Regions from separate parts of the Streptomyces sp. NPDC020958 genome, predicted to be linked through region 2. Evidence: riboswitches for the same ligand, from Rfam matches in the RefSeq annotation. Region 2 holds a riboswitch; each other region holds the start of a gene.
The links. A riboswitch is a leader RNA that binds a small molecule or an ion and turns the genes downstream of it on or off. The one in region 2 is predicted to bind cyclic di-AMP.

Region 1: another riboswitch for cyclic di-AMP. It lies ahead of ACZ3KP_RS19165 (M23 family metallopeptidase); the one in region 2 lies ahead of ACZ3KP_RS30145 (M23 family metallopeptidase).
Region 3: another riboswitch for cyclic di-AMP. It lies ahead of ACZ3KP_RS23475 (transglycosylase SLT domain-containing protein); the one in region 2 lies ahead of ACZ3KP_RS30145 (M23 family metallopeptidase).

The regions. Positions count from the first base shown of each region.
Region 1 is NZ_JBVHFU010000005.1:470,122-479,555, forward strand. It holds gene ACZ3KP_RS19155 (dihydrofolate reductase family protein) at 1-760, shown strand, start outside; tRNA gene ACZ3KP_RS19160 (tRNA-Met) at 831-904, shown strand; cyclic di-AMP (ydaO/yuaA leader) riboswitch at 1,132-1,291, shown strand; gene ACZ3KP_RS19165 (M23 family metallopeptidase) at 1,301-2,332, shown strand; gene ACZ3KP_RS19170 (aldo/keto reductase) at 2,426-3,388, shown strand; gene ACZ3KP_RS19175 (PrsW family intramembrane metalloprotease) at 3,544-4,869, opposite strand; gene trmB (tRNA (guanosine(46)-N7)-methyltransferase TrmB) at 4,880-5,761, opposite strand; gene lhgO (L-2-hydroxyglutarate oxidase) at 5,815-7,035, opposite strand; gene ACZ3KP_RS19190 (MFS transporter) at 7,217-8,641, opposite strand; gene ACZ3KP_RS19195 (asparagine synthase-related protein) at 9,368-9,434, shown strand, end outside.
Region 2 is NZ_JBVHFU010000012.1:284,634-294,067, reverse strand. It holds gene ACZ3KP_RS30150 (DUF6250 domain-containing protein) at 1-357, opposite strand, end outside; gene ACZ3KP_RS30145 (M23 family metallopeptidase) at 548-1,480, opposite strand; cyclic di-AMP (ydaO/yuaA leader) riboswitch at 1,485-1,646, opposite strand; gene ACZ3KP_RS30140 (alpha-galactosidase) at 1,953-4,037, opposite strand; gene ACZ3KP_RS30135 (tyrosine-protein phosphatase) at 4,213-5,010, shown strand; gene ACZ3KP_RS30130 (DUF6126 family protein) at 5,024-5,146, opposite strand; gene ACZ3KP_RS30125 (helix-turn-helix domain-containing protein) at 5,143-5,766, opposite strand; gene ACZ3KP_RS30120 (hypothetical protein) at 5,850-9,236, opposite strand; gene ACZ3KP_RS30115 (aspartate aminotransferase family protein) at 9,322-9,434, opposite strand, start outside.
Region 3 is NZ_JBVHFU010000008.1:84,729-94,162, forward strand. It holds gene recQ (DNA helicase RecQ) at 1-1,769, shown strand, start outside; gene ACZ3KP_RS23455 (M56 family metallopeptidase) at 1,822-2,760, opposite strand; gene fahA (fumarylacetoacetase) at 3,076-4,287, opposite strand; gene ACZ3KP_RS23465 (carboxylate--amine ligase) at 4,563-5,807, shown strand; gene ACZ3KP_RS23470 (HAD family hydrolase) at 6,174-6,980, shown strand; gene ACZ3KP_RS23475 (transglycosylase SLT domain-containing protein) at 6,996-7,478, opposite strand; cyclic di-AMP (ydaO/yuaA leader) riboswitch at 7,482-7,679, opposite strand; gene ACZ3KP_RS23480 (polyprenyl synthetase family protein) at 8,362-9,372, shown strand.

The sequences.
Region 1 (9,434 bases), on a different contig from region 2:
CCCGCTGGGACCCGAGCTCGACTGGCCCGCGCTGCTGACCCACCTCCACGACGTCCGCGGTGTGGACCGCCTGATGGTGGAGGGCGGCGGCACCGTCCACACCCAGCTGCTCCAGGAGGGCCTGGCCGACGAGCTCCAGCTGGTCCTCGCCCCGGTCTTCGTGGGCGAGCCCGAGGCGCCGCGCCTGTTCGGCCCCGGCGGCTACCAGGCCGGACGGCTGCGCCTGGTGGAGACCCGCCGTATCGAGGACGTCGTCCTGATGCGCTACGAGCCCACCGCCCCCGGCGCGGGCGGCTCGGTGTCCGCCGCCGACCGCCACTGGCTGCGGCTCGCCTGCGAGCTGGCGGCCCAGTGCCCACCCTCGGCGACGGCGTTCAGTGTCGGCGCGGTGGTGGTCGCCGCCGACGGCACGGAACTGGCCCGCGGCCACTCCCGGGAGGCGGGCGACCCGGCGGTCCACGCGGAGGAGGCGGCCCTCGCCAAGATCGCCCCGGCCGACCCCCGGCTGGCCACGGCCACCGTCTACACCAGCCTGGAGCCCTGCACCCGCCGCGCCTCCCGTCCCCACCCCTGCGCGGAGCTGATCCTCGGCGCGGGGGCGCGCCGGGTGGTCACGGCCTGGCACGAACCGGACACCTTCGTGCGGGCGGCGGACGGGACGGGGATGCTGCGGGAGCGGGGGGTGTCGGTGGTGGTCCTGGCCGAGTACGAGGCCCTGGCCAAGGCGCCGAACGCACACCTGGAAACGCCCCGCGGCTAGGTCTCCGCGCGGGGGCGCTCGTAACCCGTGTGACTCGCACTCTTCGGATGGCGTATGCTGGTGTCACCGACGCGGGGTGGAGCAGCTCGGTAGCTCGCTGGGCTCATAACCCAGAGGTCGCAGGTTCAAATCCTGTCCCCGCTACTGAAACTCAGGGCCGGAATCCGGATCACGGATTCCGGCCCTGAGGCGTGTCCGGGCGCGCGTTTCTTGGAGGCGTGGTCAACTCGACCGTTTTTGGCCGGTCGTGGCAGGTAAGTCCATCGCGTGGAAGCTTAATGATCAAGGCGAATGGCTTGGAATCTTACCGCCGGGTCTATTAACGTTCGATAACGCAGCGCGGTCGTCCCAGCCGTCACCCGAGATGGCTCCGTGCGCACGCGCCGAATCCCGTCAAGGGAACCGGGGAACCACCACCTTGGGGTGAATCGCACGGCTGCCGCCGAGTACGAATCGGCCGGTATACGCGCGTAGGAGACCTTCCCGCTCCGAACCCGTCAGCTAACCCGGTAGGCGGCGGAAGGAAAGGAGTACGCCCGCGTGGCGTCCAACCGGCCTGCTCCGACAGCCCCGTTCGTACCCAGCCAGCGGCAGCCCGACACCTTCGGTTACGGCACCTACCGCACCGACGAGGGCCCCTGGGAGGAGTGGAACCCCACCGAGGAGTCCCTCGCCCCCGAGCGCGGCCGGCACCGGATCGCCAAGCAGCGCGGCGGCGGACTCGCCCGCAGCTCCACGGTCCTCGGCGTCGGCGTCATCGCCGCCGTCGGCGCGGGCGGCATGGCCACCGCCAACACCGGCCACCCGCCGGTCTCCATCTCCCTGCCGGACCTGCCGTCCGTCGACTCCCTGCTGGGCGACGGGGGCGGCCACCAGGCCACGCAGACGGCGCTGAGCAGCGTCACCACGACGGCCGCCACGGACGGGGACTCCTCGTCCGACGCCGGTGAGGCGCTGCGCAGCCGCATCATCGCCCAGGCCGAGCGGCAGCAGAACCAGTTGGACACCAAGGCGAGCGCCAAGGCCGTGGCCGCCGCCGACAAGGTGGTCGCCGCCGCGGAGGCCAAGGCGGAACAGGCCGCGGCCGCCAAGGCCGGCGCCGCCAAGGAGAAGGCGGTGGCCGCCGCCGCGCAGAAGGCCGAGCAGGCCCGGATCGCGGCGCTGGCCAAGCAGTACACGCTGCCCGTCGTGTCGTACACGATCACCGGCACCTTCGGCCAGGCCGGCTCCATGTGGTCCTCCGGCTACCACACCGGCCTCGACTTCGCCGCCCCGACCGGCACGCTGATCAAGGCCGTCCACGGCGGCACGATCACCGAGGCGGGCTGGGCCGGCTCCTACGGCTACCGCACGATCCTCACCCTGGACGACGGCACCGAGCTGTGGTTCTGCCACCAGTCGTCGATCGGCGTCAAGGTCGGCCAGAAGGTCGCCACCGGCGACGTCATCGGCCGCGTGGGCGCCACCGGCAACGTCACCGGCCCGCACCTCCACCTCGAGGTCCACCCCGGCGGCCAGCCCACCGGCATCGACCCGATGACCTGGCTGCGCGGCAAGGGCCTCAACCCCTGACGCACCTCCACCGGCCCCGGCGGGCCTTCCGCTTTTACGAGAACTTCGTATTGCGTGGGATGGCCCGCCTGCCGCGCCGCGTTGGAATGGAGCATGACTGCTTCTTCCGCATCCCCGGTCCTCCGTAAGCTCGGCGCCTCCGACCTGGAGGTCTTCCCGCTCGCCCTCGGCGGCAACGTCTTCGGCTGGACCGCCGACGAGGCCACCTCCTTCGCCGTCCTCGACGCCTACGCCGCCGCGGGCGGCAACTTCGTCGACACCGCCGACTCCTACAGCGCCTGGGTCGAGGGCAACCAGGGCGGTGAGTCCGAGACGATCATCGGCAAGTGGCTCAAGGCGCGCGGCAACCGCGACGACGTGGTCGTCGCGACGAAGGTCAGCCAGCACCCCGAGTACGCGGGCCTGTCGGCCGCCAACATCAAGGCCGCCGCCGACGCCTCCCTGCGCCGCCTCGGCACCGACCACATCGACCTCTACTACACCCACTTCGACAAGCCCGAGGTGCCGGTCGAGGAGATCATCGGGGCGCTGGACGAGCTGGTGCGGGCCGGCAAGGTCCGGCACATCGCCGCGTCCAACATCAGCGCCGAGCGGCTCCAGGAGTCCCTGGACTTCTCCGACCGCGAGGGCCTGGCCCGGTACGTCGCCCTCCAGCCGCACTACAACCTGGTCTCCCGCGACACCTACGAGGGCTCCCTCCAGGACCTCGCCTCCCGCACCGGCCTCGCCGCGGTCCCGTACTTCGCCCTCGCCTCCGGTTTCCTCACCGGCAAGTACCGCCCCGGCACGACGGTCGACAGCGTCCGGGCGGGCGGGGCCGCCAAGTACCTGGAGTCCGAGCGCGGCCAGCGGGTCCTGGTGGCCCTGGACGAGATCGCCGAGGCCCACGCGGCGCCCGTCCCGACGGTCGCCCTGGCCTGGCTGGCGGCCCAGCCCACCGTCACGGCCCCCATCGCCTCGGCCCGCACGGTGGAGCAGCTCCCGGCGCTCCTCGCAGTGGCGGACCTGACTCTGACGGACGAGGAACTGCTGAGGCTGACACGGGCTTCGGCCTGACGGCGCGGCGACGAGGGCGGGGACCGCGGGGGTGGGGGCGGCAGGGACGGCGGGGGCGGGGACGGAGCGGTGACCCGGCTGCTCTCCGCACCCCCGCCCCCCCCGGGCCCTCCCCCCCGGGCCCTGCCCCCCCCGGGCCCTGCCCCCCCGGGCCCCTACGACCGGTACGGGTTGCAGGGCGTGGACGGCAGGGGTGTCGCGCCGTACCACGCCGGGGCTCCGGGGACCGGTGCGACCGGACAGCCGTAGCCCGTGCCCGCCGTGCGGGACGCGTACTCCAGGGCGGGGCGGGCGAGTTCGCGGCGGCTCCACAGTTCGGTCAGCAGTTCCCGTTCCCGTACGACGAAGTCGGCCCCGGCCCGCCCCCGCTGCCCCCGGCGCCGCAGCAGCGCGAGTGCCGTCGCGTACTCCTCGTACTCGGTGACCGCCCGCCCGGCGGGCTTCCCGAAGTGGTACGCGGCGTACTCCCGGGCGATCTGCCGGGCCCGCATCGACCCGAGGACGAACGGCTCGGCCGCCCCCAGCCACCCCGCGTACACGTACGCCGGCAACTCCTCCCGCACCGTCCGCAGCTCCCGCTGCCGCGTCCACACCGCCAGCCAGGTCAGCAGCCCGAACAACGGCACCATGAACATGCCGTACACGGCGAAGAACCCGAACTGCCCGAAGGTCGAGGACCCGTTCCAGAGCGCGTGCATGCTCATCGCGAGCAGCAGCCCGCACACCGGCGCCAGCACGCGCCGCGCCCGCTGCCGTTCCCCGGAGAGCGCGGCGACGCCGAAGCCGATCCCGGTGAGGACGGTGAACAGGGGGTGCGCGAAGGGCGACATGACGATGCGCACGAAGAAGGTGGCGGCGGTGACGGAGGCGATCCCGCGGTCACCGGTCAGCTGGTCGGTCCCGAAGGCCGTACCGAGGTAGAGGATGTTCTCGGTGAACGCGAACCCCGTGGCGGTGACCCCGGCCACCACCACCCCGTCGACGATCCCGGTGAAGTCCCGTCTGCGGAAGAGGAAGACCAGCAGCACGGCCGCGGCCTTCGCGGACTCCTCGACGATGGGCGCTATCACGGTCGCCCCGAGCGTGTCCGCGTCACTCGGATCCGCGGTCGCCGTCGCTATCCAGTGGGTGGCGAAGCTGTTGGCGACGATGGCTATCAGCGCGGCCGCGCAGGCGCCCCAGGCGAAGGCGAACAGCACGTTCCGCCAGGGGCCCGGCTGCACGCGGTCGAGCCACCGGAAGGCGCTCACCAGCAGCGGCACGGGCAGCACGGCGAGCCCGAGCCCGACGAGGAACCCCTCGGTCCCCGTCTGTTCCCGCACCAGCGCGAGGATGACGAGCCCGGAGACGGCCAGCAGCGTGCCCAGCGCCCCGTACCGCACCCAACGCCGCTGCCACCAGCGAGGATGCCGCAGCCCTTCGGCGGCGGGATGCGGCGGGTAGGGCGGGTACGGCGGGTACTGCGGCGGAGAGGTGGCCACGGCATCGACCCTAACGAGGTGACTCCAGTCGGTGCTGCTCGCTCGGCCGCACCCGATGCTGTACGCGACGGAAGAGCAGATCGTTCACCACATGTCCCTTGTCCAGCCCCTGACCCTCGAAACGGGTCAGCGGCCGGTACGGCGGACGTGGCGCGAAACCGCCGTCGGCCTGTGTGTTCTCGAAGTCGGGGTGCGCTTCGAGCACGTCGAGCATCTGCTCGGCGTACGGCTCCCAGTCCGTCGCGCAGTGCACGGTCGCCCCCGGCTTCAGCCGGGTCGCGACGAGGTCGAGGAACTCGGGCTGGATCAGCCGCCGCTTGTGGTGCCGCTTCTTCGGCCAGGGGTCGGGGAAGTAGACGCGCAGCCCGTCGAGCGAGTCGGGCCGGAGCATCTCCCGGAGCAGGATGATCGCGTCGCCGTTGCCGACCCGGACGTTGGACAGCCCCTGCTGGTCGGCGAGGTTGAGCAGGTTGCCCTGCCCCGGCGTGTGCACGTCCACGGCGAGGATGTTGACGCCCTGGTCCTCGGCGGCCATCTGCGCGGTGGCCTCGCCCATCCCGAACCCGATCTCCAGCACCACCGGGTTGCCGTTGCCGAACAGCTCGTCGAGGTCGATGACCCGCTGTCCGTCGATGTCCAGCCCCCACTTGGGCCACAGCCGCTGCAGCGCGTCGGCCTGCCCGGAGGTCACTCTGCTGCGGCGCGGCTGGAAGCTGCGGATCCGCCGCTCGAAGTGCGACCCGGCGGGATCGGCCCTGGGTCCGTCCGGGAACCGCGGCTCCCCCTTGGCCCGGGTGTGCCGGACGGGCACCCCGGGGGTGTGGTGGGAGCCGGCGCCGGGGACGGTCCCGGCGGGCTGAGGGGCTTCGGGGGCATTGAGCGAGTCAGACACAGTGCCTCCGATTTTACGGCCCGTACCCGCCGTGGACGGGCCCCGTGCGGGAGTCACACCGGACCCAGCATCTCCAGCGCCCGCCGTGCCACCTCCCGCCCGATCGGCAGCGAGGCCGTCGCCGCGGGCGAGGGCGCGTTCAGCACGTGCACCGCGCGCGGCCCCTCCTTGATCAGGAAGTCGTCGACGAGCGTCCCGTCCCGCAGCACGGCCTGCGCCCGCACCCCGGCCGCCGCCGGCACCAGGTCACCTTCGTCCACGGCGGGCAGCAGCCGCCGTACGGCCTTGGTGAACGCCTTCTTCGACACCGACCGGCGCAGTTCCCCGCCCCCGTACCGCCAGTGCCGGCGCGCCAGCGTCCACGAACCCGGCCAGGCCAGCGTCCCGGCGACCTCCCGGGGCCGGACCACGCCCCAGCCGTACCCCTCGCGGGCCAGTGCCGGCACCGCGTTGGGCCCGATGTGGACACCGCCGTCGATCCCGCGCGTGAGGTGCACCCCGAGGAACGGGAACGCCGGGTCCGGCACCGGGTACACCAGCCCCCGCACCAGCTCCGGCCGTGCCAGCTCGTAGTACTCGCCGCGGAACGGCACGATCCGCATGCCCGGCTCGTCGCCGGTCAGCCGCGCGAGCTCGTCGCAGTACAGCCCGGCGCAGTTCACCAGCACGCGCGCGCGTACGACGTCGCCGCGCGAGGTGAGCACGGCCACGCCCCGCTCCGGGCGCCGGTCCACCCGGACGACCCGGGCGCCGTACCGGATGTCGGCCCCCGAAGCCGCGCCGAGCTGCCGCGCGACGCCCACGAAGTCGCACACCCCGGTGGTCCCCACGTGTATGGCGGCCAGCCCCCGCACCTCGGGCTCGTACTCGCCGATCTGGGCGGCCCCCAGTTCGCGCACCGGTATGCCGTTCTCCCGGCCGCGCTGGACGAGCGCGTGCAGCCGGGGCAGCTCGGCCCGCTCGGTGGCGACGATCAGCTTGCCGGTGACGGCGTGGGCGATGCCGTACTCCGCGCAGAACTTGACCATCTCGGCGGCGCCCTCGACCGCGTACCGGGCCTTCAGTGACCCGGGCCGGTAGTAGATCCCGCTGTGGATGACCCCGCTGTTCCGCCCGGTCTGGTGCCGGGCGGCCCCGGCCTCCTTCTCCAGCACGGTGACCCGGGTCCCGGGCGCGGCCCGGGTGATCGCGTACGCGGTGGACAGCCCGACGATCCCCCCACCGACGACGAGCACGTCACAGTCGTAAGCAATCCCGGCGCGCACCTGCACCACCTCCCACATCGATAGTGCACTGCGCCACTGACAGTCACTTCAAACGCCGGTGCGTGGAGCGCGCCCCTTCAGGGGCGCTGGGGGTGCCCCCGGCCGAAGGCTGGGGGAGGAACTGCGCGAGCAACCACGATGCACCCGCACCCGCCCGATCAAATGAACCCGGCAGAAGTCGAGGCGCCCCTCACGCCGGCGCCATCAACAACGGCCGCGCCCGCTCACGCAGCTCCACCACCCGTGGCTCGTCCCCGTACGGTTCCAGCCGGTGCAGCAGGTCCTTCACGTACTCGGTGGTCCGCGCCGACGAGATCCGCCCCGCCACCTCCACGGCCCGCACCCCCTGCTCGCACGCGGCGTCGAGGTTCCCGGACTCCAGTTCGGCCACGGCGGACACGACCAGCCGCAGCCCGTGCGACCGCACGAACTCCTCCGTCGGCTTCGACAGCGCCTGCTCCGTGAACCTGCGCACCTGGCGCGGCGCCTTCAGGTCCCGGTAGCACTCGGCGGCGTCGGCGGCGAACCGGTCGTAGCCGTAGAAACCGAGCCAGGAGGGATCGTTGTCCCCCTCACGCGCCCGTTCCAGCCAGCCTTCCGCGGCCTTCAGCGCGGCCCCCGCGGCCAGGGCGTCGCCCGCGCGCGCGTGGGCCCGCGCCTCGACCAGCCGGAAGAAGCTCATGGTCCGCGCGGTCGCCAGTCCCCGGTTGCGTTCGACGGCGGCCTGCGCGAGGTCCACGCCCTCGTCGCCGAACCCGCGGTACGTCGCCTGCAACGACATCGATGCCAGCACGTACCCGCCGAGCGGTACGTCCGCGGCCGCGCGGGCGAGCCGCAGGGCCTGGATGTAGTACCGCTGCGCGGCCTCCTGCTGACCGGTGTCGAACGCCATCCACCCGGCCAGCCGTGTCAGCTCGGCACTCGCCCCGAACAACGCCCGCCCGACCTCGTCGGAGTACGCGCCGAGCAGCAGCGGTGCCGCCTCCACCCGTAAACACTCCGGCACCATCGAGGAACGCCAGTCACCGCCGCCGTACTTGGAGTCCCAGCGCCTGGCGTCCTCGGCGGCCTCCCGCAGTTTCTGCACATCGCTGTGGCCGACTTTGAGCGGTGCGCCCGCACCCTCGGCGCCGATCGCCTCGCGCGCGACCGAACTGTCGGCGGGGGTTATCAGCCAGCGCGAGGCGGGCGTTGCGTATGCGCTCACTGCGAACGATCCGGCGAGCGACTGCCAGATGCCACCGGCACCGGCCCGGCGGCCGGCCAGGTCGAGACGGTACAGGTCCGTCGCGGACCGCACCGCCTGTCCGACGTCCCTGGGGAAGGCGAGGCCCACTTCGGGCGCGGGATCCGCGTCCGCCAGGCCGATCTCGTGGAGCGGCACCGGGCGGCCGAGCTTCTGGCCGATCGCGGCGGCGATGAGGTGCGGCGCGGCGCCCTGCGGCACCATGCCCTTCGACACCCAGCGCGCCACCGACGTCTTGTCGTAGCGAAGAGTCAACCCGCGTTGCGCGCCAAGGTCGTTGACGCGTCGTGCGAGTCCTGCGTTGCTGATTCCCGCGAGGGCGAGAACGGCGCCGAGCTTTTCGTTCGGCCCGCGTTGCTCCCTGGACATGCGCCACCCCTCGACACAGACGGCTGCCGCGCTGGCATAACCACGCGGCATTCGTAAACCCAGCGTAGTTCGCCGCATCCCAAGCGTTAAGGGGCATTGTTCCGGATGGCGGGATTGTGGTCCGTACGCGAGTGCGGCCCGTATACGCACCGTGCACGGCCTGTCGCGCCGTGCCCCCGCCGTGTGGCCGTGCGCCCGCCCGTGCGCTCTTCTCCGGCCATGGGGGGAGCGGTTCCATGGTTTCCGCGTGGGTCGGCCCGCTGTACTGGATCCAGCGGGCTGGGGGACACCGCCACCTTCATCCCCGCGGGTGGCGGACCGGTCCGGGAGGCGATGCCCGCCTCCCGGACTGTGCGTGTCCCGACACGCGAGCGTGCGATGCGCAAAGCATGTACGGAGCGTGCGCAAGCCCACGCGGCCTTCGTCGATTTGGCCGAAAATCGACCCTGCCCTTCGTGGGTGATCAACGCTCCTACCATGGGAATTGAGGGCGCGAAGGGCGTTCTGGGGGAGCGTACAGGGGGCGCATTCACGTCGCAGTTTCCCTGCGCCCCACGGCGGTTCGCTTCTTCCGCGGCATCCGAGTGCGCCCTCTCCTGCGACAACTCCGCGACGCCCGCCGGGGATCAAAGGCGCCCCCGCCGTCCCTACGGAGCGCGCCGTTCATGGCAGCATGGGGACCCGGTTCGTACCGTGCATGGTTGTCCACAGCCTGTGGAGGCGTCGATGCGGTGGTTGGTGGGATGGAGCAGCACCGCCTCCGGTGCCGCCACGATCGGCTCCGCCGGCGCCC
Region 2 (9,434 bases):
GTCCGGGGAGCGGACGTCGGTGGCGTTCCAGAAGTTGTTGAGGTCGGAGACGCGGTCGTCGGGGCCGCCCGCCGAGACCGGTGTGGCGGTGTACTCCAGGACGTACGGCCCTTCGAGCCGGCGCCGGAACCAGACGGTCGCCCCGGCGGGTACGTCGATCTCCAGGACGCCGTCCGCCGCGGCGACCGTGCCGCCCCGCTCCAGTTCGACGGACCACTGGCCGAGCCCGTGGCGGAAGTCGTCGTGGGCGAGCAGGCGGCGGTGCCGGGGCGCGGCGCTCGCGGGTGCGGCGGGGGTGAGGGCCGTGAGCGCGGCTGCGGCGGTCAGGGCGCCGAAGGCTCGGCGGGTGGTCGTCATGCGGCTGGTTCCTCCCGGTGCGGCACAGGTCGCGGAAAGCGCTTTCACCGAACGGGGTTCACTCTGCCGTCGCCGAGCCTTCGTTGTCGATGCCCGAAGCAGCGCTGCCACGAGAAGGAAACACCGAGGGCCGGACCCCGGGGACCGGGATCCGGCCCTCGGAGTGCGTGTCGGACCGGCGGGGCGCCTGTCAGCCGACGGCGAGGCCCTTCGAGCGGAGGTAGGCGACCGGGTCCACGTCCGAGCCGTAGTCGGGGGTGGTACGGATCTCGAAGTGCAGGTGCGGGCCGGTCACGTTGCCGGTCGCGCCGGAGAGGCCGACCTGCTGGCCCGCGGTCACGGTCTGGCCGGCCGAGACGGAGAGCGCGGAGAGGTGACCGTACTGCGCGTAGTGGCCGTCGGCGAGCCTGATGACGACCTGGTTGCCGTAGGCGCCGCCCCAGCCGGCGGTGACGACCGTGCCCGCACCGACGGCCTTGACGGGGGTGCCGGTGGGCACCACGAAGTCGACGCCGGTGTGGTAGCCGCTGGACCACATGCCGCCCGGCACGTGGTAGCCGGTGCCGACGGTGGCGCCGCTGACCGGGAGGACGTATCCGGAGGCGGCCGTCGTCGAGGCGTCCGGGGTGGACGGGGTGGACGGCACGGACGGGGTGGCCGCCGAGGACGAGGTGGCGGAGTGCGCCTCGGGCCGGGCACCGGAGTCAGCGGTACCGGTCGTCGTGGGGCCGCGGCCGTCGAGCGTGAGCTCGAGGCCGGGGTGGATCAGCGAGGGGTCGTCTCCGACGGCCTGCCGGTTGTCGGCGTAGAGCCGGTGCCAGCCCCCGCTGATGTGCTGGTCACGCGCGATCTCCGAGAGGCAGTCGCCCGGCACCACGGTGTACGTGCGGTGCGCGGAACGCGCGGCGGCGGACGTCCGTACGGCCGCCTTCCCGGGCGCCGCCTTCGCGACGGCCGGCAGCGACTGCGGAGCCTTCGCGGAGACGGACTGCGCGGTGGCCGCGTGGGCACCGGTGGCCCCCATGAGCGGCAGGGCCAGCGCGGCGCCACCGGTTCCGGCGACGGCCATCGAGCGGGTGAGACGCTGGGTCTTCGGGCGGCGGTGCTTACCTCTCGCGGGCATGGCGCGTTCCTCTCCGGCGCCTGCGAGGTGAGCTGTCGGGTTCGGGCTGGAGCTGCCCGGCCACGCCGGAAGGCGTGACTACACCCCTGGCCTGTCCCGGGAACCGGAACAGGCGGTCTTGCCTGGTGGGTCCCCCGCTCCTGCCGGGCACGGGTGAGTGTGTGGGGACTCCGGGCGGCGGCAGGATTCGGCGTTCCGTCCGGATGCGTGGCGAACGTAAGCGAGCAGGACGCACCCGGACAAGCGAACGGTTCCCGACCTCCTGGTGCCGCTTGATCCGTTACGGACGTTCCCGGTCACCCTCCGTGAAACCCGGCCTTTCCCGCTCCCGCAATTCCCTTGTGAAGCGCCTTCATTACGTGAGCATGACGCGCGACGGTCGGTCACGAATATGACGCTCCTCACGCACGTCACGCCACGTCCACATATTCCAGAGCGAGTTGCAATGAAGCCGCCAATTCAGGCAGAAGGATCAGATGCGACGAAGTCGGACGACCGTCGCATCCAGGTCACCCTTGAGCCCCACGCGCAGCCCGTGATGCAACAGCACGGCCCCACGGTGCACTTCGCCCGTTTCGCGGCATTCGTACGACGCCTCCGGGTCGAGGCCCTTGAGCCGGAGCGCCGGCACCGGCTCGCCGTAGCTCTGCGCCTGGAGCCAGGCGAGGACCGCGGTCTCGTCGCCGAGCGTGTACTGCACCGCGCTGAGCCCGCCGGCCGGCGGCCGCAGCCGGAACTGCTCGCCGCGCTGCACCAGCGGCCGGATCTCCTTGTAGAGCCCCACCCAGTGACCGGCTTCGGCGAGTTCCTCCTCGGTCCACTTCGAGAGGTCGCCGCCGACCCCGAGCGCCCCGGCCATGGAGCTGACGAACCGGAAACGCAGCGAGCTGACCCGGCCGTTGAGCTGGTGGTTGGGGCTGTCGGTGACCCAGGCCGACATCACCCGGGCGGGGTGGATCTGGCTGAAGCCGTGCTGAATGGCGAGCCGGTCCAGCGGGTCGGTGTTGTCGGAGGTCCACACCTCGTCGGTACGGCTCATGATGCCGAGGTCGATCCGGCCGCCGCCGCCGGAGCAGGACTCGATGGCGACGTCCGGGTGGGCCGCGCGGATCCGGTCGAGCAGGGCGTACAGGCCGCGCACGTGGTCCACCCACAGGCGCTGCGGGTAGGGCTCGCCCGGCCAGCCCGCGTCGGTGAAGCAGCGGTTGAAGTCCCACTTGACGTAGTCGATGGGCGCGCTGGACAGCAGGGCGTCGAGCTGCTCCCAGAGGTACTCCTGGACGTCCTCGCGGGCGAGGTTGAGGACGAGCTGGTTGCGCAGCTCCGTCCGCTTCCGGCCCTGCTGGTACTGCACCCAGTCGGGGTGCGCCCGGTACAGCTCGCTGTCCGGGTTGACCATCTCGGGCTCGACCCAGATGCCGAACTGCATGCCGAGCGCGTGCACGTACTCGGCGAGGGGCGCCAGGCCCTTCGGGAAGCGGTCCGGGTTGGGCGTCCAGTCGCCGAGGCCGGCGCGGTCGGAGGTGCGGGCGCCGAACCAGCCGTCGTCCACGACGAACAGCTCGACGCCGATCGCGGCGGCCCGCCGGGCCAGGGTGGCCTGCTGCTCCTCGGAGATGTCGAAGGTGGTCGCCTCCCACGAGTTGAACAGCACCGGCCGGTCCCGGTCCGCGTCGGGGATGACATGCGCCCGCTGGTAGGCGTGCCAGGCCCGGCTCGCCCCGCCGAAGCCGCCGTCGGACCACAGGGCCGCGAACACGGGACTGGTGTACGACTCGCCCTCGGCCAGCATCAGCAGGCCCGAGTCGTCGTAGCCGGCGCCGCCGGTGATCTGCACGCGCGCGTCGGGGAGCTGGGCGACGGCGATCCGCCAGGACCCGGACCAGCCGAGGGCGCAGCCCCAGACCTCCCCGTGCTCCTCGGTGGCGTCGGTGTCCAGGGCGACCCAGGGCAGGTGCTGGTGGCCGGTGTGGCCGCGGCGGCTGCCGATGACCTTCTCGCCGTACGTGAGCGGGCCGCTGACCAGCCGGGACTCGGCTGCCCAGCGGCCGTGCAGCTGGGAGAGCCGCCAGCCCTCGCGGTCGGGCAGCGTCCAGGTCGCCGCGTCGGCGCGCAGCAGCTCCACGGGCGCCTGCCCTTCGTTGCCGACGGTCACCCAGCGCTCGACGACGTCGCCGCGCATCCGGTAGTGCAGGGTGATGACGATCCGGTCGTCCCGGAAGCGCAGGCGCAGTTCCTCGTCGCCGGCGTCGCCCGCCGTCTCGTACGACTCGAAGGCCCACTCCGTGCCTCGGCGCTCCTCGGTGCGCACGGACAGCGCGGGGCGCACGAAGCGGGGACCGCCCTCGACGGGGTACTCCTCACGGCCGTCGAGCGGGGACTCGAAGGGCCAGTAGCCGGGCAGCACCCGGGTGCTGAGGGCCTCGGCGTCGGCGAGCCGGATACGCGGCCCCCAGTGCAGGTGAAGCAGTTCGCCGGCCTCCGTCAGATGCAGCGCGTAGCTGCTGCCGGGGCCCGACAGGAGCCAGGTACGACCGTTTTCGGCGATGTCCACCATCGAGAAACCTCACACAGGTGCCAACAGATCCGCTCAAGCCCCAACATCATCAAGGGCCGCGGGCCCCGGAGGCAACGTCTGTGGACAACTCATTGCCTGTGGAAACCGATGTCGTATGGTCGTCGCAGTGCCCGTCGACGAGCCGCGCCGACGGGGCCGGCCGGGAGGAGCCCCCGTGACGCAGCAGGTCCCGTCCACCGAGCCCGAGCTGGCCGGTGTGCGCAACTTCCGTGACGTGGGCGGCCTGCCGACCGTCGACGGACGCCGGGTGCGGCACGGCGTGCTGTTCCGCAGCGGGCACCTCGCGCACGCGACGGAGCAGGACGCGGAGTTCCTCGCCTCCCTGGGCCTGCACACGATCTTCGACTTCCGCAACGCGGCGGACCAGAAGCTGGAGGGCCCGGACGTCGAGCTGCCCGGCGTGCGGAACGTGAACCTGCCGCTGAGCGATCCGGCGCACGGCGCCGAGTTCTGGACGATGGTCCGCGAGGGTGACATCGAGCAGTTGCGCGGGCTGCTGGGCGACGGCAGGGCGGCGGCCCGGATGGTCAACTCGTACCGCATGATCGTCAAGGACCGTACCGGCGAGCACGCGCGTGTGCTGCACGCCCTCGCCGAGGACAGCGTCCCGGCGCTGATGCACTGCGCGGCCGGCAAGGACCGCGCGGGCATCTCGATCGCTGTGACGCTGCTCGCGGTGGGTGTGGAACGGGACGCGATCCTCGCCGACTACCTGGAGTCCAACGCCAAGCACCGCCGCTACCGGGTGAAGCGCAGCGGCAGCGGGGACAGCGTCTACAGCCCCGAGGTGATGGAACTGCTCAGCCCGCTCTTCGACGCGCGCGCGGAGTACCTGACGGCGGCCGTCGAGAGCATCGAGGAGACCTGGGGCGACGTCGACACCTACCTGGAGCAGGGGCTCGGGCTCACCCCGGCGACCCGGGAGCGGCTGCGCGAGCGCCTGCTCGACTAGGCCCTGCCGGGGCTCAGCCCTTGCCGCCGAGGGTGAAGAGCAGGAAGAGGAACGCGGCGAACACGTGTCCCACGGCGATGTAGATGATGAGCCGGATCCACAGGGACCGCGGGAACCTCTCCTCGTAGTTGCTCATGGCAGCTCTCCAGGGGTCGGTCCCAGGCACAGCGCGGCCGTGGGACTCTGCAACAGGGTGTGGACGAACAGGAGTGCGACCCCGTCGTGGTCCTCGGCGGCGAGCCGGTGCGGGGTCAGCGAGTCGAAGTGGGCGCTGTCGCCGGGGGCGAGCACATGCGTGGTGTCGCCGAGGCGCAGCCGCAGCCGCCCTTGCAGGACGTACAGCCACTCCTCGCCGGGATGCACCCGCACGACGTCGCCCTGCGAGCCGTACGGCACCCGGACCCGCAGCGCCTGCATCCCCCGGCCGGAGGACCCGGCCTGCCAGTACGTCCAGCCGCCCGCCCCGGTCGGTTCCATGTCACCGGCGCGCACGATGGCGTCCCGCTCGGCGACGGTCTCCCCCAGCAGCTCGGAGACCGTCGTACCGTAGACACGGGCGAGTGCGAGCAGTACCGGCAGTGAGGGCTGGCGCTGCCCGGTCTCCAGGCGGGAGAGATGGGCCGGTGACAGCCCCGCGGTGCGCGCCGCCGCCTCCAGGGTGAGGGCGGCGCGCCGGCGCAGGGCGCGGAGCTGCGGCGCGACGGCTGGCAGGACCTCGTCCGGCCCGGCCGGGGGCCCGGTCTCAGGAGAGCTCATGCTCTCCATTCAGCCGCAGGTTTGCCTGTCCGGCAAATTTCTTGCCTCAGAGGCAAAACAGCGGTCGGGGCCGCCTCGGGAGGTCACTCCGGGACGGTCGTCGTCGCGTATGCCTTGAACCGTACGTCGGGGTCCGGATGCCTGCGCAGCCGCCGCAGCAACGACCGCCACGGGTCGGGCCAGCCGACGCTCGCGGCCGTCGCGGAGACCAGCTGCGCCGCGATCAGGCCGGGGACCGTGCCGCCGTCCTCGGTCAGCCGCTCGGCCGCCGCCAGTACGGCCGCGGCACGCTCGGGCCGGGCCCGGTGCGCCCAGCCCGCCTCCAGTCCGCCCGCCACCTGGGCCGCCACCGTCGTTCCGGCGTCCTCCAGCGCCTCCGCCAGGTCCAGCAGCCGTCCGAGCAGCCGGTCCGGTTCCTCGGTGCGGTCGGCCAGTCGGCGCAACAGGCCCGCGCGTTCGGCCGCCAGCAGCGGTTCCGGCGCCAGCAGCGCGGCGGTCCCGGCGAGCACCTCGCCGCGTTCGGCGGTGTTGTACGAGGGAGACACCAGGGTCCGCAGTCTTTGCAGAGCCGGCAGGTCCCGGTCCTCCAGTGCCTCGCCGCCGCCCTCGGGTGTGTGCATCGCGGCCAGCAGCCGGGTCACCGCGTCGTGGTAGACGCTGCCCGGGGCCACGCCGCCGACCGGATGCGGGATGTCGGACATGCCGAGGTCGCGCAGCACCCATGCCGCGTGCTGCCAGTGTTCGCGGCTTTCCAGATCGCACACCGTGTCCGCGATCCGGACGGCGATACCGGGCGCGTACGGGGTCCAGGGGGCGAGCGCCCGCAGGTAGGCCCAGCCGGCGAAGCTCTCGCACGACGCGAGGCCGGCGTCGTAGACCGTGTCCACGACCGCCGCGTACCTGCCCCGGTGCGCCTCGGCCAGCTCCCAGGGAGTCACCTCCACCAGGGACAGGCACCCGGCCGAGGTGTCGTCCCGTGCGGCGGCCTCCAGCAGGTGCCAGGCCTCCGGCACGCCCAGCAGGGGCGCAAGCGCGCGGATCACGGCGGTCCGGACGTCGGGGTGCGTGTCGGGGCCGAAGCCGCGCGCGAGCAGCGCCACCGCCTGACGCGGCGGCAGGAAGCGGGCCGTGAGGCGCACGGCCTCCTTGCGGGAGGTCACCTTCGCGGGCCGCTCCCCCGTCAGCAACGGGCTGAGGGCCGCGGCGAGTTCGGAGGGGGCCGTGAAGCGGGCGGCGCGGCTCGCCGCGTACACCGCGACGCGCGCCCGGTCGCCGACCGCCTGCTCCAGGAGCAACGGCAGGACGTCCTGGGGGCGGTCGGTCCAGGGCAGCGCGGCGAGCGCCGCCTCGGCGACGACCACCTCCTCGTCGTCCTTGTGCCGCATGGCCAGGACGAGGCCCAGCTCCGGCACCGGGGCGGCGGCGCGGATCGCGCAGGCCCGGTCGTCCAGCGGCAGGGAAGGGTCTTCCGCCACCTGCTCGGCGAGGCGCGCCGCGGCCTGCTGCTGGCGGGGCAGCCAGCGGCCGACGGCGCCGAGGTCCGGCAGCGGGCGCGCCGCCCCGGCGACCAGGAAGCGGCCGTACGGCGGGGTGTCGGCGAGCAGGGCGTCCAGCAGGTCCGTGCGCTCGCGGGACAGCACCCGCCGTACCGGCGCGAGGACCGCGGCCGACGGTTCGCGACCGACGATCCGGGCGGCCCGTTCCCCGCGGGTGGCCGGTGCGGCCAGCCACAGCGCCGCGGCGGCCTCGAACGTCGGGTCGTCGCCGCGCTCCAGCGCCAGGGCGAGCATGTCCTGCAGCACGGGCATCCGCCGGGCCCGCGGGCCGAACGCGGCGGCCAGGCCGAGCAGCAGTCGGAAGTCGGACCGGTCCGCCGCCGCCTCCAGCCAGGGGCGCAGCGCCTCGAACACCTCGTACTCCTGGCCGCGCCGCAGAACGCGGTGCAGCGGCCCGAAGTCGGGTACGCCGACCCGGCCCGTCATCCGCTCCAGCGTGCTCAACGCCCAGGCGCGCAGGGCCGTTTCATCAGCACTGGCATGCTCGACGAGGACACGCTCGGCGAGGGTGCGCAGCGCGGTGAGGCTCTCGGCAGAACAGTCCCGGGCCTGGAGGGCGTCGAGGGCGATGCGGTCGAGGGGCTCGGCGTCGGCGGGGTCGAACAGCCGGGGATGCGTCTCGGCGAGCGCCTCCAGCGCGGCGGCGCGCACGGGGTCTCGGTCGTTGCGGAGCCGGCCCGCCGCATCCAGCACCTCGGTGATCGCCGCCCGGCCGCCGTCCCGGGCCGCACAGGCCACGAGCAGCGGCCAGGCGGCGGCTCGGTCGTCCGCGTCGGACCGCCGGGTCGCGGCGAGCAACGTGGCGCGTGCCTCGTCGTACGGGCCGTGGGCGAGCGTGTCCAGGTCGTCCCAGGCGTCGACCCGCTCGCCGAACTCGGCGGCCGCCCTGCGCACTTCGGCCCAGCGGCGCTCGCGCGGCAGCAGGCCGAGCACGGACAGGGCCGGATCCCATTCGGTCCCCTCCGCGGTGACCGCGTCGAGGAAGGCCGTCCGCCTGCCCGGCGCCATGGCCTTCAGCAGCCCGGCGAGGTGGCCTTGGCGCTGTATCCACTGGCGGCCCAACAGTGGCAGGGACGGCGGCTCGGCGCGCACCAGCCGGCGCAGCACGCCGGGCGGCGGCACGGGCTCGTGGCGCGGTGGGTTCCGGCGCGGGGAGATGATCCAGCGCACGACCCGCTCGGCGTCGGCGTCGACGAGCGCGCCGAGGCCGCCGAACAGGCCGGGCGGCAGGGCGGCCGGGCCGTTCCGTTCCAGCAGGGCCAGGACCCCCTCGGGCAGCCGCGGGGCGAGTGCCGCGACCGTGGTGGCGTTCAGCCGCCACCACTCCTCCCGGGCCCGGTGGTCGGTCCGGTCGGCCAGGGCGCGTTCGGCGTGGGCCAGTACCGGGCCGGGGTGGCGCCGGGCGAGCCGTGGCCAGTTGTCCACGGCGTGCGCGAGCCGGGGCAACTCCCGTGCGACGAAGGGCGTGGAGCAGGCGGGCAGCAGACGCGCGGCCTCGGCCTCGCCCCACTCCTCGCCGAGCCGCGTCACCAGCCGCTCGGCGAGCACGCCGCGGCCGCCGGAGGCGAGCAGACGGGCCAGCCGGCCCCGCAGCGCGGCCGGTGCGTCTTCGTACGCCGCCTCCACCGCCGCGTCCGGCACGGGCAGGGTGCGGGCGGCGCGCCGGGCGTACCCGGCGACGACCACGTCCGGGTCGGCGAGCCGGGCGGCGAGGAAGTCCGCGTCCCGGCCGACGAGGGCGGCCAGCGCGGCAAGGCGGCGCCCGTAGGGGCCGGCGGCGTCGAGTTCGGTGAGAAGCGGAGCGAGTGCTCCCTGCTCCACGAGCCGGCGCGCGGTCTTGGCGGTGAGGGTGAGGCGGGCCGGGAAAGACAGTCCTTCGAGTGCGGAGAGCAACTGCTCCGCGGTGGTCGGCATCCGGCGATTGTGCCCGAGGGTGATCGCTCATGCGATCGATTATTCGGCGGCCGGGGTCCGTGACGGGCCCCGGCCGCGGGGGGCGCTAGCGGTTGGCCACCGCCTGCTTGATGAGGGTCCTGCCGAAGTCCCACATCAGGCCGCCCCCGCTGTGGGCGTCGTCCATCACGTCCGTGAAGGCGTCCATGAAGCGGTCGA
Region 3 (9,434 bases), on a different contig from region 2:
CGCCGCTCATCGCCCTCATGCAGGACCAGGTGGACGCCCTGCGCGCCCTCGGCGTGAACGCCGGCTTCATCAACTCCACCCAGGACTTCGACGAGCGACGCGTGGTCGAGGCCCAGTTCCTCGCCGGTGAACTCGACCTGCTCTACCTGGCCCCCGAACGGCTCCGCCTGGACGCCACGCTCGACCTGCTCGGCCGCGGCAAGATCGCCGTCTTCGCGATCGACGAGGCGCACTGCGTCTCCCAGTGGGGCCACGACTTCCGCCCCGACTACCTCGCCCTCTCCCTCCTCGGCGAGCGCTGGCCGGACGTCCCGCGCATCGCGCTCACGGCGACCGCCACCCGCGCCACCCACCAGGAGATCACCCAGCGGCTCCGCATGCCGGCCGCCCGGCACTTCGAAGCCAGTTTCGACCGGCCCAACATCCAGTACCGGATCGTCCCCAAGGCCGACCCGAAGAAGCAGCTCCTCGCCTTCCTGCGCCAGGAGCACGAGGGCGACGCGGGCATCGTCTACTGCCTCTCCCGCAAGTCGGTCGAAGCCACCGCGGAATTCCTCAGCCGCAACGGCATCGAGGCCGTGCCCTACCACGCGGGCCTCGACGCCGGCACCCGCGCCGCCCACCAGTCCCGCTTCCTGCGCGAAGAAGGCCTGGTCGTGGTCGCCACCATCGCCTTCGGCATGGGCATCGACAAACCCGACGTCCGCTTCGTCGCCCACCTGGACCTGCCCAAGTCCGTCGAGGGCTACTACCAGGAGACCGGACGCGCGGGCCGTGACGGACTGCCCTCCACCGCATGGATGGCCTACGGCCTCAACGACGTCATACAGCAGCGCAAGCTCATCCAGTCCGGTGAGGGCGACGAGGCCTTCCGCCGCCGCGCCCAGGCCCACCTCGACTCGATGCTCGCCCTGTGCGAGACCGCCCAGTGCCGACGCGGGCAGCTCCTGAACTACTTCGGCCAGGAACCGGACCCCGCCGGCTGCGGCAACTGCGACACCTGCCTCACCCCGCCCGAGACCTGGGACGGCACCGTCGCCGCCCAGAAGGTCCTCTCCACAGTGGTGCGCCTGCAGCGGGAGCGCGGCCAGAAGTTCGGCGCCGTCCAGATCGTCGACATCCTGCTCGGCAAGCGCACCGCCAAGGTCATCCAGTTCGACCACGACCAGCTGTCCGTCTTCGGTATCGGCACCGACCTCGAAGAAGGCGAATGGCGGGGCGTCGTGAGGCAGCTGCTCGCCCAGGGGCTCCTCGCGGTCGAGGGCGAGTACGGCACCCTCGTGCTCACCGAGGCCAGCGGAGCGGTACTGCGACGGGAACGCGACGTCCCGCTGCGCAAGGAGCCCAAGAAGCCGGTGGTCCCGCGCTCCGCGTCCGCCGGCGCATCCGGGTCCGCGGGCAGGAGCAAGGCGAAGGCGGCGGTGGCGGAGCTGCCCGAGAACCTGCTCCCCGCCTTCGAGGCGCTGCGCACCTGGCGTGCCGAACAGGCCCGTGAACAGGGCGTACCGGCCTATGTGATCTTCCACGACGCCACCCTGCGGGAGATCGTCAGCCGTCGGCCCGAATCGATCGCCGAACTCGCCACCGTCGGCGGTGTCGGCGAGAAGAAACTGATGACGTACGGCGAAGGCGTACTCGGCGTACTGGCCTCCCTGAACGCGCCGGAGCCGTCGGCGGCGCCCCCGGTTCCCGCGACGGCGGAAGCCGGGGACGAGGACCACTGGCCCGAGCCGGACATGGAGCCCGAGCCGGAGGAGGACTGGGCATAGACCCACGGGCGTCGGCGGGGGCCGACATCCACCCCCGCCCCGGACAGCACACCTAGCCGAGTGCCGTGAGGCCGGGTGCGAACGTGATCAGCAGGGGCACCAGCGGGATCAGGGCGGCCACGGTGGTCGTCAGGGCCCGCTGGCGCCTCAGCAGCCGTGGGGGCGGTTCCAGGAGCCGGTCGACGCGCTCGCCCAGCAGGCGGCGGCTCGACGCGCAGGAGAGCACTCCGCGGTGCTGGTTCAGTTCGATCAGGGCCAGCGCGGTCGTGAGGTGGCCGCAGCGGCGGGATGCGATGTCGTCGGCGGCGAGTTCGACGAGCCGGTGGGTCTGGTCGCAGAAGTGGGCGAACAGCGGCACCCGGGGGAATCCCGTGGCGAGGGCGCTGGACAGGTGGAGGAGCCAGTCGTGGTGGGCGCGGGCGTGTCCCCGTTCGTGGGTGAGGACCGCGTCGAGCTGGTGGTCGGTGAGGCGGTGCAGCGCCCCTGTCGTCACCACGAGCTGCGGCGGGTGCCCGGGCATCCACCAGGCGTCCGGGTACTCGTCCTCCAGCACCAGCATCGGCCCACGTGCCGCCGGCAGCCCGGCCGGCAGTTCCGGCGCGCGCTCCCGCAGGTGTGCGCGGGTGCGGTCGCGGCCCCGCCGGGCCTCGACCAGTTCACGGACGAGCATCGCCGTCGTCCACGCTGCCCCGCACGCCAGCAACACCGTGAGGGCGACCGCCCACAGGGGCGCGACGGAGAGGTCGTACGCCGCGGTGACCGCCGGTGGCGCCGGAGCGAACACCCGGTCGCGCACGGTGTGGAAGACGGCTGCGGCGCCCAGGACCAGCGCGGCCAGGCAGCACATCAGGACCGTGGCGACCAGGCACTGCCACACCCACAGGGCGACCACCGGTTCGCGCTCCGGCCACAGCGCCTGCACCAGTGCGCGCGGCGCCGGAACCGCGGCCGTCAGGGCCACGGCGGTCAGCAGGAGCAGGCAGACGGTCATGCCGCGGCTCCGTTTCCTGATCGGAGAGGTGTGCGGGTGGCGGGGCGGTGGTGCGGAAGCTGCGCCGTGGTGCTGCGGGTTGTGCTGTGGGGCGCGTACGCCGGGGCATCGCGCCGTGCGGGCGCCGCCGTCACGCGTGGTGCACGCTGGCGGCGCATCGCATGGTGCGCGGTGGCGGCGCATCGCATGGTGCGTGTTACGCCAGTATGACGGTGCGCGCCGGTCGCGTCAGGTGTCCACGACGATTCCGCCCGCCTTCCGCTGGGCCCCGAAGCTCCCGCTCGCCGCTCCCGGTCCAGGGGCGCCGTCCACCCCTCACCCCGCCACGATCCGCCCGCTGACGTCCCCGAGCCCGACCCGGCTCCCGCCCGGCCCCGGAGCCCATGCCGACAACGTCACCACGTCACCGTCCTCCAGGTAGGTCCGCTTTCCGTCGCGGAGTTCGAGCGGCTCCTGTCCGTTCCAGGTCAGCTCCAGCAGCGAGCCGCGTTCCCCGGGCTCCGCGCCGCTCACCGTGCCGGAGCCGTACAGGTCCCCGGTGCGCAGCGAGGCGCCGTTGACGGTCAGGTGGGCGAGTTGCTGGGCGGCGGTCCAGTACATGGTGGAGAACGGCGGCTCGGACACCGTCTGCCCGTTGATCGCGATCGAGATCCGCAGGTCGTAGCCGGCGGGCTCCTCCGTCGCGTCGTCGAGGTACGGAAGCAGCGGATGCGTCCGCCGGGGCGGTGGGACCCGCGCCTCCTCCAGCGCTTCCAGGGGAGTGATCCACGCCGAGATCGAGGTGGCGAACGACTTGCCGAGGAACGGGCCGAGCGGGACGTACTCCCACGCCTGGATGTCGCGTGCCGACCAGTCGTTGAGGAGCGTGAGCCCGAACACGTGGTCCCGGAAGTCACCCAGCGCGACCGGCTCTCCCTGCCGCGACGGCGCGCCGACGACGAAGCCGACCTCGGCCTCGATGTCCAGCCGCACGGACGGGCCGAACACCGGTTCGGGGTCCGACGGCGCCTTGCGCTGGCCCGACGGCCGTACGACGTCCGTGCCCGACACCACGACCGTGCCCGCCCGGCCGTGGTAACCGATCGGCAGGTGTTTCCAGTTAGGGGTGAGCGGTTCGGCGGCGTCGGGGCGGAAGATGCGGCCGGCGTTGCGGGCGTGGTTCTCGGAGGCGTAGAAGTCGACGTAGTCGGCGACCTCGAAGGGCAGGTGCAGGGTCACCGCGGACAGCGGGTGGAAGAGCGGTTCCAGCGTCGCGCGGTGCGCGGGGACGCTCACCCACGCGGTCAGTGCGCGTCGTACGTCCGACCAGGTGGTCCGACCGGCCGCCAGCAGCGGGTTCAGGGTCGGGCGGGCGAGCAGGGAGGCGTAGGGGGAGCCGAGGGCGAGGGCCGCGGCGCCGGCGTCGAGGACGTGGTCACCGAGGCGGACGCCGACCCTCCGCTCCGTACTCCCGGAGGTCGAGAACACGCCATACGGAAGGTTGTGCGGGCCGAAGGGGTCGCCCTCGGGGACCTCGAAGGGGGGCAAGGGGGGCATGGGGTGGCTGCCTCGCTCTCATCCGTGTCGTGCGTGGCCCGGCCCTGGGGGGACATCGTCGGGACGGCGCACGGCGTGCCATGTGGTCGCGCCACACGTTACGGGTGAGTTGGCTGTCGTGGCAGTGTCTAAAGAGTTCGCAATGTCCGAATAGGCCTTGTCGGAGGGGGCAATTCCGGCTTAGCGTCCTTTGGGGACACGGACGGGGTGGGTCCGGTCCGTAGGGGGGACACGTGGGGGGACCCGTGGCCAGGAATGCCGTCGGCGTGCCGTTCGAGGCGGCCCGCGACGTGCCGGGCCTGATCGTCAAGTTCGGCGACTATCCGCTGCACCACGGCGGGGTCGGCGCGATACGCAGTCTGGGCCGCCTCGGCGTGCCCATGTACGCGATCACCGAGGATCCGTACACACCCGCGGCCTCCTCCCGGTATCTCAAACGGGCGTTCGTGTGGCCGACGACAGGCGCCGAGGAACCGGATCACCTCGTCGAGGGACTGCTGCGCATCGGCCGCCGTATCGGCCGTCCGACCGTGCTGATCCCCACCGACGAGGAGGCCGCCGTCCTGATCGCCGAGCACCAGGACGCGCTCGGCGACCGGTTCCTCTTCCCGCGCGTGGAGCCCGGACTGCCGCGTCGGCTGGCCAGCAAGCAGGGCCTGCACGACCTGTGCGTGGAACACGGCGTTCCCAGTCCGGAGGCCGCCTTCCCGCAGTCGTACGACGAGATCGTCGACTTCGCGGAGAAGGCGCGGTTCCCGATCGTGGCCAAGAACCGCGAGGCGTTCGTCCGGCGCAAACGACCCGCCGTCAACGGCACGACACGGATCACCACTCGTGAGGGACTGCTCGCCCTCGCCCGTGACTGGGGCCCCCGTCCGGGTGTCATCCTCCAGGAGTACCTGCCGCGGGAGGAGGCCGAGGACTGGATCGTGCACGCCTACTTCGACGCCGACTCCACCCCGCGCGCGCTGTTCACCGGGGTGAAGGTGCGTTCCTGGCCACCGCACGCGGGCATGACCGCGAACGCGTACGTCGTGGACAACCCGGAACTCGCCGACCTCGCCGCGCGTTTCATCAAACAGATCGGCTTCACCGGCGTCATCGACCTCGACCTGCGCTTCGACCGTCGCGACGGGCAGTACAAGCTGCTCGACTTCAACCCGCGCATGGGCGCCCAGTTCCGGCTCTTCGAGAGCGACACGGGTGTGGACGTGGTCCGCGCCATGCACCTGGATCTGACCGGTCGCCGCGTCCCGGAGGGGGAACAGCGCGCCGGCCACCGGTACGTCGTGGAGAACATCGACCTGCCCGCCCTCCTGGCCTACCGCCGCAGCGGCTATACGACGCCGCACGCACCCGGACGGCCCAGCGGCACCGAGCTGGCCTGGCTGGCGGGTGACGACCCGCTGCCGTTCGTCACGATGCTCGCGCGGTTCGTGCGTCCTGGGGCGAAGCACCTCTACCAGATGTGGCGGACCAACCGGCGCGGCTCCGGCACCTCCCGGAGGTAGGCGCCACGTTTCGGCGCCGGGCCGGACGCCCGTCCGTGACGCTCGCCGCGCCGACGTCCAGTACGGCGGCGTCACCGTCCCCGTCGAACCAGAGTCCTATCCGCGAGCACGCCCTGCCCCGATCCGCCAGGCGCCTTTCGGCCCGGTCCTGCCGCTCGGCGTTGTGACAGGTCGCCACGTCAAGGCGGTGATCGTCGGCGTCGGCCGCCGGAAACCTCTCCGGCCCCCGGCCGGCGCTTCCCGCAGCCGCGCCCACGCCGACGTCACCGGCCCCACTGACGGCACCTCATCACCGAGGCGGCGGAAGCCACTTGAGGCCGAAACGCACCGTGAGTCCCATGGGCGTGCCGTCCGTATTCTCTGATCATGGTCGCACCTTCCCCGTACTCGCTGATCGCCACCGACCTGGACGGCACGCTGCTGCGTGCCGACGACACCCTGTCGGACCGGTCGCTCGCCGCCCTGGCGCGGGCCGGCCGGGCCGGCGCCACGCACCTCGTGGTGACCGGCCGCCCCGCGCCGAGAGTGCGCCCGCTCCTCGACGATCTCGGCTGCACCGGGCTCGCGGTCTGCGGCCAGGGCGCACAGGTGTACGACGCCGGCACGCACCGTCTGCTGTGGTCGGTCACGCTGGACCGGGAACTGGCGGAGACCGCGCTCGGCAAGGTCGAGGCCGAGGTCGGCCAGGTGTACGCGGCGGTCGACCAGGACGGCGTGGACGGGCTCACGCTCATCGAACCGGGCTACCTGATGCCCCACCCCACGCTGCCCGCCCTGCGCGTGGACCGGCGTGACGACCTGTGGTGCGCGCCCATCAGCAAGGTGCTGCTGCGCCACCACACCTTGTCCGACGACGAACTGGCGGCGACCGCCCGCGCGGTGGTGGGGTCGCTGGCGACGGTCACCATGTCGGGACCGGGGACGGTGGAGCTCCAGCCGTGCGGGGTGACCAAGGCGACCGGGCTGGCGCTGGCCGCCGACCACCTGGGGCTGTGCCCCGAACGGGCCATCGCCTTCGGTGACATGCCCAACGACATCCCGATGTTCGACTGGGCGGCCCACGGAGTGGCCATGGCCAACGCGCACCCCGAGCTCCGGGCGAGGGCCGATGAGATCACCACGTCGAACGAGGACGACGGCATCGCCGTCGTCCTCGAAAGACTCTTCGTCTGATGCGGGGTGCGCCGGTCAGTACGCGCCGTGGACGTTGTCGATCGAGCCGTACCGCGCGGCGGCGTAGTTGCAGGCGGCGGTGATGTTCGCGACCGGGTCGTAGATGTCGAAGGACGTGCCCGCCACGTGGTAGGCGTTGAACGTCGGGTCGATCACCTGGAGCAGGCCCTTGGACGGGATGCCGGCGGCCGCGTTGGAGTCCCAGAGGTTGATGGCCCGCGGGTTGCCGGACGACTCGCGGATCACGTTGCGGTAGATGCCGTTGTAGGAGCCCGGGATGCCCTTCTGGGCCATGATCGCGAGCGACTCGCGGATCCAGCCGTCGAGGTTGTTCGGGTACCCGGCGGGCGTCGTCGAGGCCGTGACGGAGGTTGCGGGGGTGGCGGCGGAGGCGTCGGCCGCGCCGATGAGCGGAAGGGCGAGTACGGCGGCGCCGGTACCGACGGCGGCGAGCGTGCGGGCGATGCGGGTGCGGCGGGGCTGGGCGGCAGCAGGCATGGCGAAGTTCCTCTCCGTCGCCTGCGAGGTGAGCTGTCGGGTTCGGGCTCGGGGAGTGCCCGGTCGCGTCACCCGAAGGCGATGCGACTTCACCCCTAGCCGGTCCGGGACGGCGTCCGTCGATGACGGCGGCCGCCCGGTCCGGCGACTTACCTGGTTCCCCCGCTCCTGCCGTGCGAATGAACTCGTCGATGGGTTAGGACGGGCGGCGGCAGGATTCGGCGTCCGCCCGGCGAGCGGGAACGTATGCGAGAGCACATGTCCGGAACAAGTGGTGGATTCACATAACGCGCCGATTGACCTTGATCTGAGGCGTATGAGGTACTTGATCCTTTGCGGTCGCCAAGCCTCAACTGGCGCACAGGGAAAGGCGAGGGAGGGCGTCGTGCGGCGTGCGGGACACGGGGGTCCGAGTGACCTACTTCACGAAACCGCAATCACGGCAAAAAGGGCATGAGGGATTAGTTGAATCCGCCCGCGTCGCCCAGGGATTCGGTGATTGTCCTAATTGTCTTATTGAATGGAATTGCGGCTCTAGGGGGTGAATGAGTCATTCGGGCGTCATTCGTCGAGCGTGGTCGACGTGTTGACGGCCGATTGCGTCAAGGCCGCGCGGAGTGCCGGGAATTCCCGAGGGGTGGCGTGCGTGATCCTGGTCACCCGGGGAGAGTGCGTCCAGGTGGGTGACATCGGCCAAGTCGGTGGATGTCATGTCTTATCATCTGATCAAAAACATACCGGTCGTGATCCGATGGTGCCCGGGGTGTAACCGTGGGCGCCCTCGGTGATCGAAACCTGACCGGATACGCTGACTTGAGTGATGGCAGCGACCTATCGACAAACCGTGTAATCGCCAGTGGACACCAGCAGACAGGAGACCCTCGTGACCGTCGTCGGGCCGTTCGGGCTGAGCGTGCGGGACCAGGCTCTGGAAGCCGATGTCCAGGCTGGATTGGCGGCTGTCGAGGAAGGCCTGCTAGAGGCCACCAAGAGCGAGGTCCCCTTCATCACGGAGGCCGCGCAGCACCTCGTACGGGCCGGCGGCAAGCGGTTCCGGCCGCTGCTGGTGATGCTCGCCGCGCAGTTCGGCGACCCCTACGCACCGGGTGTCGTGCCGTCGGCCGTCGTCGTCGAGCTGACCCACCTCGCCACCCTGTACCACGACGACGTCATGGACGAGGCCTCCGTGCGGCGCGGTGTGGACAGCGCCAACACCCGCTGGGGCAACTCCGTCGCCGTTCTCACCGGCGACTTCCTGTTCGCGCGCGCCTCGCAGATCCTCGCCGACCTCGGGCCCGAGGCGGTCCGCGTCCAGGCCCTCGCGTTCGAGCGGCTGGTGACCGGCCAGATCCTGGAGACGGCGGGGCCTTCGGACGGGCGCGACCCGGTCGACCACTACCTCGACGTCCTCGGCGGCAAGACGGGCTCGCTGGTGGCGGTCTCCTGCCGTTTCGGCGCGATGATGTCCGGCGCCGACGAGACGGTCGTGGACGTCCTCACCCAGTACGGCGAACGCCTCGGGGTCGCCTTCCAGCTCGCCGACGACGTCCTCGACATCGCCTCCGACTCGCACGAGTCCGGCAAGACCCCGGGCACGGACCTCCGCGAGGGCGTTCCCACCCTTCCCGTGCTGCGGCTGCGGGAGCGGGCGGCCCGGCTGGGGCTGGCCGAGGACATCGCGCTGTGCGAGCTGCTGGACTCCGACCTCACCGACGACGCCCGGCACGCGCAGGCGCTCGCCGCGCTGCGGGTGAACCCGGCGCTGGAAGAGGCGCGCCGGGACGCCGTCCGGTACGCGGAGGAGGCGCGGGCCGCGCTCGCACCGCTGCCCGAGTGCGACCCGAAGGCGACGCTGGTGGAGCTGTGCAACGCGGTGGTGCACCGGGCCGGCTAGGCCCGGCACCCTGCCGACCGTGCGGACCCTTCGGTTCTGCCCGAGGGCCGGGCCGGCCTGCG